Regions from separate parts of the Bradyrhizobium sp. SZCCHNRI3052 genome, predicted to be linked through region 3. Evidence: predicted binding sites of a transcription regulator. Region 3 holds the regulator's gene; each other region holds the start of a gene.

Region 1 (3,274 bases), on a different contig from region 3:
TATCACCGGAAAGGGCATCGCCAACCCGGTTGCGACGTTCTGGACCGGCGCGCAAATGCTCGAGCATCTCGGCGAGACGGACGCGGCCGCGCGGCTGATGGCTGCGGTCGAGAAAGTCTGTGCAGCAGGCATCCTGACCCCCGATGTTGGCGGCACGGCGACGACCAAGCAGGTGACCGACGCCGTCATCGACGCGATCCATGGCTCCAACGCCTGAGGCGTGCTGTTCTCTTGCACAATTCTGGCGTGTTCCGTGTCGCGCTTGCAATGGACGCTGCGGGGCGTATATCAGCGCTTCCGCTGCGTCCGCGCATGCCAATCACATGCGTGTCATAGAGACGCGAGACACGGCTTAAGGAGAAAGGACACATCATGCGTCGTCACCGTCGAGCCAAGATCGTCGCGACTGTCGGTCCCGCGAGCAATTCTCCGGAGATGCTGAAAGCGCTGTTCCTCGCCGGTGTGGACACCTTTCGTCTCAACTTCAGTCACGGCACCCAGGCCGATCACGCCAAGGTCCATGCCGCGGTCCGCGCCCTCGAGAAGGAGATGCAGCGGCCGATCGGCATCTTGATGGATCTGCAGGGTCCTAAGATTCGCGTCGGCACGCTGCGCGACAAGAAGATCCAGGTCGAAGCCGGCGAGACGATTCGATTTGTCCTCAACGGCACCGAGGGCGACAAGACATCGATTCCGTTGCCGCATCCGGAAATCTTTGCGGCGGTCGCGCCTGGTCACGATCTTCTGATCGATGACGGCCGCGTGCGCGTCCGCGTCATGGGCCTCGGCGACGACTGGATCGAGGCCAAGGTGATCGTCAGCGGCGCGATCTCCAATCACAAGGGTGTCAATCTGCCCGGCACAATTCTGGAGCTGTCGCCGCTGACGGCCAAGGACCGTTCTGATCTTGCCTTTGGGCTCGACCTCGGCGTCGACTGGGTGGCGCTGTCGTTCGTGCAGAAGCCGTCCGACGTGCTGGAGGCGAGGGGCCTGATCAATGGCCGCGCCGGCATCATGTCCAAGATCGAGAAACCGGCGGCGCTGGAGCGGATCGACGACATCATCCAGCTCTCCGATGCGATCATGGTTGCGCGCGGCGATCTCGGCGTCGAGATTCCCAACGAGGACGTGCCGGGCAAGCAGAAGGAGCTGGTGCGCGCCTGCCGGCTCGCGGTGAAGCCGGTGATCGTCGCGACGCAGATGCTGGATTCGATGGTCGCGACGCCGACGCCGACGCGCGCCGAGGTCTCCGACGTCGCAACCGCGATCTATGACGGTGCGGACGCGGTGATGCTGTCGGCGGAATCCGCCAGCGGGCAATATCCGCGCGAGGCGGTGGCGATGATGGACAGCATCATCAAGGCCACCGAAGGCCACAAGATGTACCGCTCGATCGTCGAGGCGACGCAGCCGGGCGAGGAGCAGACGCCGCCGCATGCGGTGGCGACCGCAGCGGCCGATCTCGCCTCGGCGATCCACGCCAAGGCGATCGTGGCCTATACGTCGAGCGGTACCTCGGCCTCCCGCGTTGCGCGCAAGCGGCCGAGCCTGCCGATCCTGGCGATCACGCCGAACGAGGACACCTCGCGGCGGATGTGCCTGTTGTGGGGCGCGCACAGCGTGCTGTCGCAGGACGTGCAGAGCTACGAGGAGATGGTCGAGCGCGCGACCTTCTTCGCCGTGCAGGAGGAGTTTGCGGAAGCCGGCGACCTGCTCGTCGTCGTCGCCGGCATCCCGTTCGCGCAGACCGGCACCACCAACAATCTGCGCGTCGTCACCGTGCCGAGATAGGAGGCTGATTTTCCCTGTTCGCGCTGCCCGCCTGTCGCCTGATTGTCGCACCCCGCTGGTATCGCGGGGCAGTGACGAGGGACATCGCGAGTCGTCAAACGAGCGGTGTCCGGTCGCGGTCCGGCAGGATGGGTTCTGCCGGTGCGGCGTTTCGTCATCGCGGTGTCATCAGGGACTGTTAGGTGGGCGCGCATGGGACTTGAGACTGCTGGTGAAGAAAGCCCGGCTCGGCGCTTTCGGACGTTGTTCATCTCGGACGTTCATCTCGGAGCCCGCGGCTCGCAGGCCAATCTCCTCGTCGATTTCCTGCGTCACCATGATGCCGACACGATCTATCTGGTCGGCGACATCATCGACGGCTGGGCGCTCAAATCGAGCTGGCATTGGCCGCAGTCGCATAACGACCTGGTGCAGAAGATGCTGCGCAAGGCCCGCAAGGGCGCCAAGATCGTCTATGTCCCCGGCAATCACGACGAGTTCCTGCGCGGCTATTACGGCACGCATTTCGGCGGCATCGACGTCGTCGAGAACATCTTGCACACCGGCACCGACGGCAAACGCTATCTGGTGATCCACGGCGACATCTTCGATCTGGTCGTGCAGAATGCGCGCTGGCTCGCCCATCTCGGCGACAAGGCCTATGACTTCGCCATCCAGATGAACCGTCTGGTCAACTTCTTCCGTCGCATGTTCGGCGTTCCCTATTGGTCGCTGTCGCAATGGGCCAAGCAGAAGGTCAAGAACGCCGTCAACTACATCGGCGCGTTCGAGACGGCGCTGGCCTCGGAGGCGCGGCGGCATGGCGCTGATGGCGTGATCTGCGGCCACATCCATTGCGCCGTCATCCGCGACCAGGACGGCATTCGCTACATGAATTGCGGCGACTGGGTCGAGAGCTGCACGGCGCTGGTCGAGCACGAGGACGGCCGTTTCGAGATCCTGACTTGGACCGATCCGCAGCGGCAACCCGCGCCGGTTCCGCAGCTGGCCGCCCGCGCCGCCTGACACCGGTTCCCTTGCCTCTCGGCAATCGGGCGCGGTAAAATAGGGGTATGACAGCTCATTCCCCGATCCTGCCCGTGACCGCCGCCGACATCGAGGCGGCGGCACGCGTCCTCGCGCCCGTGGCCGTGCGGACTCCGCTGCTGCCGGCTCCCGTGCTCAACGAGCGGTTCAAAGCGAACGTCTTCGTGAAGCCGGAGGTGCTGCAGCGGACCGGCTCGTTCAAGTTCCGCGGCGCCTACAACAAGCTGGCGTCGATCCCGGAAGCAGCGCGCGGCAACGGCGTCGTCGCATTCTCCTCCGGCAATCATGCGCAGGGTGTCGCCCATGCCGCCACATTGCTGGGCATGGACGCCACGATTGTGATGCCCTCGGATGCGCCGGCGGCCAAGCGCGAGCGCACCAAGGCGTTCGGTGCCGACGTCGTGCTCTATGATCGCGATCGCGAGGACCGCGAAGCGATCGCGCGCGACATCGCAGC
Region 2 (3,274 bases), on a different contig from region 3:
GCATCGAGTCTGACTGGCGTCGTCGACAGCGTCCGCTTTGTCGGCGACCGGCAGCGGATCATCGTCCGCGACGCCGCCTCAATTGCACTGACCGTGGACGCGCCGAATTCGATCAGGGTCGCTGCGGGAGAGCGGATCGGCCTGCGGATTGCACCGGACTCCATTCGGCTGTTGCCGGAGAAAGGCTGATCTGCTGATGACCAAGAGCCCCGTCGTCATCGCCCAGATATCCGACCTGCACATCAAGGCGCCCGGCCGGCTCGCCTACCGCCGCGTCGATACGGCGCGCGCGTTGACCCGTTGCATCACGGAGCTCAACCGGTTCGAGCCGAAGCTCGATCTGGTGGTGATCTCGGGCGATCTCGTCGATACGCCGTCGTCGGCCGAGTACGATCATCTCAAGGATATTCTCGTCGAGCTTGGAACTCCATTCGTCGCCGTGCCCGGCAATCACGATTCACGCGAGCTGATGCGCGCGGCGTTTCCGGACGCTCTGCATGGTCACCCCACCGGTCCGCTGAACCGGTGCGTGGAGTTGGCCGATCTCGATCTGCTTCTGCTCGATTCCAGCGTGCCCGGCCATCCGCATGGCGAGCTCGATGAAGCGAGTCTGCAATGGCTCGACGCCGCGCTGTCCGGATCCAGCGAAAGGCCGGCCCTGCTGTTTCTGCACCACCCGCCGTTCGCCACTGGCATCTGGCACATGGACCGGCAGAACCTGCGCAACGCCGACGATCTCGCGGCCGTCCTCACGCGCCATCCGCGGGTGCAACTGATCGGGTGCGGTCACGTTCATCGCGCGACGCTGACCCGGTTTGCGGGCATCCCCTGCACGATCTGCCCGGCACCGAACCATGCCGTCGCGCTCGACCTGGCCGAGCTTCGTCCGCCATCCTTCCGGATCGAGCCACCGGCCTTTCACCTTCATGCCTGGTTTCCAGGACCGGGATTTGGAACGGTCGTCACGCATCAGGTGCCGATCGGGGATTTCGACGGGCCGCATCCGTTCTTCAATCAGGACGGCACGCTCATCGACTGAGGGCGCAAGAACGAAGCGAGGCGGCGGGGTCTGGTCTAGCTCTCGACCTCGAACGTCACGCGCTCCGCCGCGAAGCGCGAGCGCTTGCTGACCAGCGGCGTCCCATCGGCATCGATGTCGGTGCTGTCGACCACCAGCACCGGACGGCCCAGCGCGAGGTCGAGCCGTGCGGCGTCGCTCGCGTCGGCGATGGCCGCCGTGATCCTGGTCGCGCCGCGGCGATAGTCGCGAATGCCGTAATGCGCAAGCAGCGCCGTCATCGAGCGGAGCGATGCGAAGATGTGGCCGGCCTCGGGAAATCGCTCGGACGACAGCCAGGACGTGCTGACGCAGATGGGGGTCTTGTCGGCAAGACGCAGTGCCTCGATTCGGACCAGCGGCGCCCCCGTCTTCAGTCGGAGCGCGTGCGCGAGTTCGCGCGTCGCCGACTCTTCGGACGCTGCGATCAACTGTCCGCGCGGCTCGCGCCCGCCGGCGCCCACGATCTCGGAGAACCTGGTTCGCGATCTCAGGGGATATGACAGACGAGGCGCTTCGACATAAGTGCCGCTGCCGCGCTCGGCGCGCACGAGGCCGCGCTCGGCCAAGGTCGCGAGCGCGCGACGCACCGTATGACGGTTGACGCGGTAGGTTTCGGCGATCTCGGTCTCGCCGGGCAGGCGGGTGCCGGCCGCGAAGCGGCCGTCGGCGATGTCGCGCTCGATGCCGTCGGCCACCCGGCGCCACAGTGCCACGCCCGAGTCGGCGCCCTGCATGCTCATCTGCGGTTCTCCGCTGCGCGACCTGAAAATCACGCCCATGTCATCAAACAGTCATGGCGCTTCGTTACGAAGTTGTCTATTAACATAGACAACTTCGCGATAGCAAGTTCGAGGTGAAGATGGAGGGCGAGACCGCGATGCAGGACCGGCGCAGGACGGCGATGCGGGTATTGGCGCATGCCTCGCATGCGGACATCCGCGCCAGGCTCGACGGACTGGCGCTGCCTGAGTATCGCGACCTGCGTCCGGCGGAGAATGGTCTCGTGATGCTGCGGGGCCGGATCGGCGGTGATGGTGCGCCGTTCAATGTCGGCGAAGCGACGGTGTCGCGCGCCGCGGTACGGCTGGAGAGCGGCGAGGTCGGGTTCGGCTATGTGCTCGGACGAGACGCCGGCAAGGCGCGTCTGATGGCGCTGTGTGACGCGATGATCCAGTCGTCGAGCCATGCGCGATCGATCGAGACTCAGGTGGTCGCGCCGCTGCAGGAGCAGATGCGCGCATCGCGGGAGCATCGAGCGGAGGAGGCTGCGGCCACGCGTGTCGATTTCTACACCATGGTGCGAGGAGAGGGCTGATGGGTCTCGCGGCTTCCGATCTGCAACACGGTTTCGCCGACAATGTTCTGTCCGCGCAATCCACCTTCCGTACCGTCATGGAGGCCATGGCGCGTCCGGGCAATGTGCGGCAGGTCGAGGGCGATGTCGGCCGGCCGTCGTCGTTGATGCCTGGTGCTGCCGCGATCGCGTTGACCTTGTTCGATCACGATACGCCGATCTGGCTCGATGCGCCGCTCGCCGGCACGCCCGAGGTCGGCGCCTGGCTCAAGTTTCACACCGGGGCGCCGATCGTCGCCGATGCCGCGCTCGCCTGCTTTGCGGTGGCGGCGGACCCCGAAGCGCTGCCTGATCTGAATTCATTCGCGCTCGGCAGTGCTGAATACCCTGATCGCTCGACGACGCTGATCCTGCAGGTGCCGAGCTTGTCCGAGGGGCCGGCGTTCAAGCTGCGCGGTCCAGGCATCGACGGGGCGACATCGTTCCGTGCAACGGTCGCGCCCGCCGATCTGTTCGAGCGGCTGTCGATCAATGAGAAGCTGTTTCCGCGTGGTGTCGATGTGGTGCTGGTCGATGGCTCGTCCATCGTCGCCATCCCGCGAACGACCCGACTCGTTTCCGCAGGAGAGTGAGGCATGTATGTTGCCGTCAAGGGTGGCGAGCGCGCCATCGAGAACGCGCACCGGCTGCTGGCGCATGAACGCCGGGGTGATCGCGATGTGCCCGAACTTTCGCTGGCGCAGATCTCCGAGCAGTTGGGGCTTGCCGTCGATCGCGTGATGACCGAGGGCTCGCTGTACGACCGCGAGCTCGCGTCGCTCGCAATCAAGCAGGCACGCGGTGATCTGATCGAGGCGATCTTCCTGGTGCGTGCCTTCCGCGCGACCCTGCCGCGCTTCGGTGCAACCGAGCCGGTCGAC
Region 3 (3,274 bases):
CCGGATGCGCCGGCCAAGGTGACCGCGCGCAACCTCAACTTCTACTACGGCGACCATCATGCGCTGAAGAACATCAACCTGTCGCTGGGCACCAACCGCGTCACCGCGTTCATCGGCCCGTCCGGCTGCGGCAAGTCCACGCTGCTGCGCATCTTCAACCGGATGTACGATCTCTATCCGGGGCAGCGGGCGACCGGGCAGCTGATGCTCGACAACACCAACATCCTCGATCCCAAGCTCGATCTGAACCTGCTGCGTGCCCGGGTCGGCATGGTGTTCCAGAAGCCGACGCCGTTCCCGATGACGATCTACGAGAACATCGCCTTCGGCATCCGCCTCTATGAGAAGATCTCCAAGTCGGAGATGGACGACCGGGTCGAGAAGGCGCTGCGCGGCGGCGCGTTGTGGAACGAGGTCAAGGACAAGCTCAACGCCTCGGGCCTGTCGCTGTCCGGCGGCCAGCAGCAGCGGCTGTGCATCGCGCGTACCGTGGCGGTCCGGCCGGAGGTGATCCTGTTCGACGAGCCGTGCTCGGCGCTCGATCCGATCTCGACCGCCAAGGTCGAGGAGCTGATTCAGGAACTCGCCGAAAACTATACGATCGCCATCGTGACGCATAACATGCAGCAGGCGGCGCGCGTCTCCGACAAGACCGCCTTCATGTATCTCGGCGAGCTGATCGAGTTCGACGACACCAGCAAGATCTTCACCTCGCCGAGCGATCGGCGGACCCAGGATTACATCACCGGCCGGTTCGGCTGACGCCGACGACATTGTCTTCAGGAGATCATCATGGCCAGTGAACATACCGCCAAGGCGTTCGACAGCGATCTGCAGGACCTCACCCGTCTGGTATCGGAGATGGGCGGCCTCGCCGAGCGGCTGATCGTCGATTCCGTCGATGCGCTGGTGCGACGCGACATCGCGCTCGGCCAGAAGGTGGTCGCCACCGACGCCGAGGTCGACAAGCTGCAACGCATCATCGAGGAGCGCGCCGTTCTTACCATCGCCCGGCGACAGCCGATGGCGGTCGACCTGCGTGAGATCGTCGGCGCGATGCGCGTGGCGACCGATCTGGAGCGTATCGGCGATCTCGCCAAGAACATCGGCAAGCGCGTCGCGGCGCTGGAGAGCGACTTCCATCCGCTGAAGCTGATCCGCGGGCTCGAGCACATGACCGATCTCGTGCAGTCGCAGGTCAAGACGGTGCTGGACGCCTATGCCGCGCACGATTTGCCGGCGGCGATGACGGTGTGGAAGGGCGATGAGGAAGTCGATGCCATCTGCACCTCGCTGTTTCGCGAGCTCCTGACCTACATGATGGAGGATCCGCGCAACATCTCGTTCTGCATCCACCTGATGTTCTGCGCCAAGAACATCGAGCGCATCGGCGATCACGCGACCAACATCGCCGAGACGGTGTTCTATATGATCGAAGGCCAGCAGATCATGGACAAGCGCCCGAAGGGCGACATGACGAGCTTCGCATCGACGATCCCCGGCAACTGAGAGAGACGGTTCAGACATGGGCGCCCGAATTCTGGTGGTGGAGGACGAGGAGGCGCTGACGACGCTGCTGCGCTACAACCTCGAGGCCGAAGGCTACGAGGTCGAGACCGTGGCGCGCGGCGACGAGGCCGACACGCGCCTGAAGGAGCGTGTTCCCGATCTCGTCGTGCTCGACTGGATGCTGCCGGGCCTGTCCGGCATCGAGCTGTGCCGCCGCCTGCGGGCGCGGACCGAGACCCGGCAGTTGCCGATCATCATGCTCACCGCACGCGGCGAGGAGAGCGAGCGCGTGCGCGGCCTCGCGACCGGCGCCGACGACTACATCGTCAAGCCGTTCTCGGTGCCGGAGCTTCTGGCGCGGGTGAAAGGCCTGCTGCGGCGGGCGAGTCCGGAGCGGCTGGCGACCGTGCTGTCCTATGGCGACATCGAGCTCGACCGCGAGAAGCGCCGCGTGGCGCGCTCTGGTAGGCCGATCGATCTCGGCCCGACCGAATACCGCCTGCTCGAGTTCTTCCTGGAGCATCCCGGCCGCGTGTTCAGCCGCGAGCAGCTGCTCGACAGTGTCTGGGGCCGCGACATCTACATCGACGAGCGCACCGTCGACGTCCATATCGGCCGCCTGCGCAAGCTGCTCAATCCCGGCCGCGAGCAGGACCCGATCCGCACCGTGCGCGGCGCCGGTTATGCGCTCGATGATCGCTTCGCCAAGAGCGAGCAGGTGTAAGGGGCGATCGGGCGTGAGGACGCAGCAGGTGTGAGACGCGAGGCGGCCCGATTGAGGAGATCGCGGTCCGCTTTCCGCCACGCCGCCGCCGTCTTGATCGTGTCTGCTTCGTGGCCCGTCACGATGTTTCGGTGCCAGCGGACGCCCTTGATCAAGACCATCATCATATCTCTTGCCGTGCTGCTCGGCGGCGCGGCGGGCGCCACGGCCGCCGAGCTCGAAGACGCGGTCGCGGCGGCAGGCAACGGGCAGCATGCGGCGGCGATGCGACGGCTGCTGCCGCTGGCCGCCAAGGGCGATGCGCGGGCGCAGTTCGACGTCGGCTTCATGCACGCCTTCGGCTGGGGCCAACCGCGCAACCCCGCCGAGGCGCTGGCGTGGTACCGCAAGGCCGCCGATCAGGGGCTCGCTGTCGCGCAACACTATCTCGGCATCGCCTACGTCAACGGCGAAGGTGTTGCGAGCAATTACGGCGAAGCCGGCCGCTGGTTCAGCCGCGCCGCGGCGCAGGGCTTCGCCCAGTCGCAATACATGCTCGGCCTGATGCTGCTCGACGGCCGCGGTGTGAAACAGGACGTCGTGCAGGGCTATGCCTGGCTGGTGATGGCGGGCCGTAGCGGCGTGCGATCGGCCGGCCGCGACGTGCAGCGGGTCAAGTTGACCGAGCCGCAGCGCGTCCAGGCCCAGAGTGCCATTGCGGCCTGGCGGCCGAAGCCGGAATCGGCGGAGGCCGGCATCGCCGCTCCGCGTCCGGAGCAACTGCTCGGGCTCGACCGCCACATCGGCGAGGTCGTCGATCCCACCTCGTGGCCGGCGTCGTCGATCGGCGTCGTCACCGTCGCGCAATACTCGACCGGCGGCTGGTGCACCGGCACGCTGGTCGCGCCGCGCGTCGTGCTCACCGCGGCGCATTGCGTGTTCAACGGCGTGGCGCAGGTCAGCCCCGGCAACGTCCGCTTCCTGGCCGGCATGAACAGGGGCACGCCGGCGGCATCGTCGGTCGCCGACAAGCTGATCGTGGCGCCCGATTTCGTCCCGACC

Evidence for each region. Region 3 encodes PhoB, which activates phosphate uptake and scavenging genes when phosphate is short. Its sites were predicted from a motif close to TGTCATNNANCTGTCAT; they were not measured.
Region 1: QW887_RS16295 (UDP-2,3-diacylglucosamine diphosphatase) is a predicted target of PhoB. The motif match lies at 1,944-1,960, and genes of this name have one in related genera.
Region 2: phnF (phosphonate metabolism transcriptional regulator PhnF) is a predicted target of PhoB. The motif match lies at 1,839-1,855, and genes of this name have one in related genera.

Annotation. Positions count from the first base shown of each region.
Region 1 covers NZ_JAUETW010000005.1:104,118-107,391, forward strand. The annotation lists gene QW887_RS16285 (tartrate dehydrogenase) at 1-217, shown strand, start outside; gene pyk (pyruvate kinase) at 373-1,791, shown strand; gene QW887_RS16295 (UDP-2,3-diacylglucosamine diphosphatase) at 1,984-2,796, shown strand; gene QW887_RS16300 (threonine/serine dehydratase) at 2,844-3,274, shown strand, end outside.
Region 2 covers NZ_JAUETW010000016.1:164,331-167,604, reverse strand. The annotation lists gene QW887_RS31150 (ABC transporter ATP-binding protein) at 1-189, shown strand, start outside; gene QW887_RS31145 (phosphodiesterase) at 197-1,039, shown strand; gene phnF (phosphonate metabolism transcriptional regulator PhnF) at 1,075-1,800, opposite strand; gene phnG (phosphonate C-P lyase system protein PhnG) at 1,920-2,375, shown strand; gene phnH (phosphonate C-P lyase system protein PhnH) at 2,375-2,986, shown strand; gene QW887_RS31125 (carbon-phosphorus lyase complex subunit PhnI) at 2,990-3,274, shown strand, end outside.
Region 3 covers NZ_JAUETW010000008.1:3,464-6,737, forward strand. The annotation lists gene pstB (phosphate ABC transporter ATP-binding protein PstB) at 1-762, shown strand, start outside; gene phoU (phosphate signaling complex protein PhoU) at 793-1,509, shown strand; gene phoB (phosphate regulon transcriptional regulator PhoB) at 1,526-2,233, shown strand; gene QW887_RS21250 (trypsin-like serine protease) at 2,381-3,274, shown strand, end outside.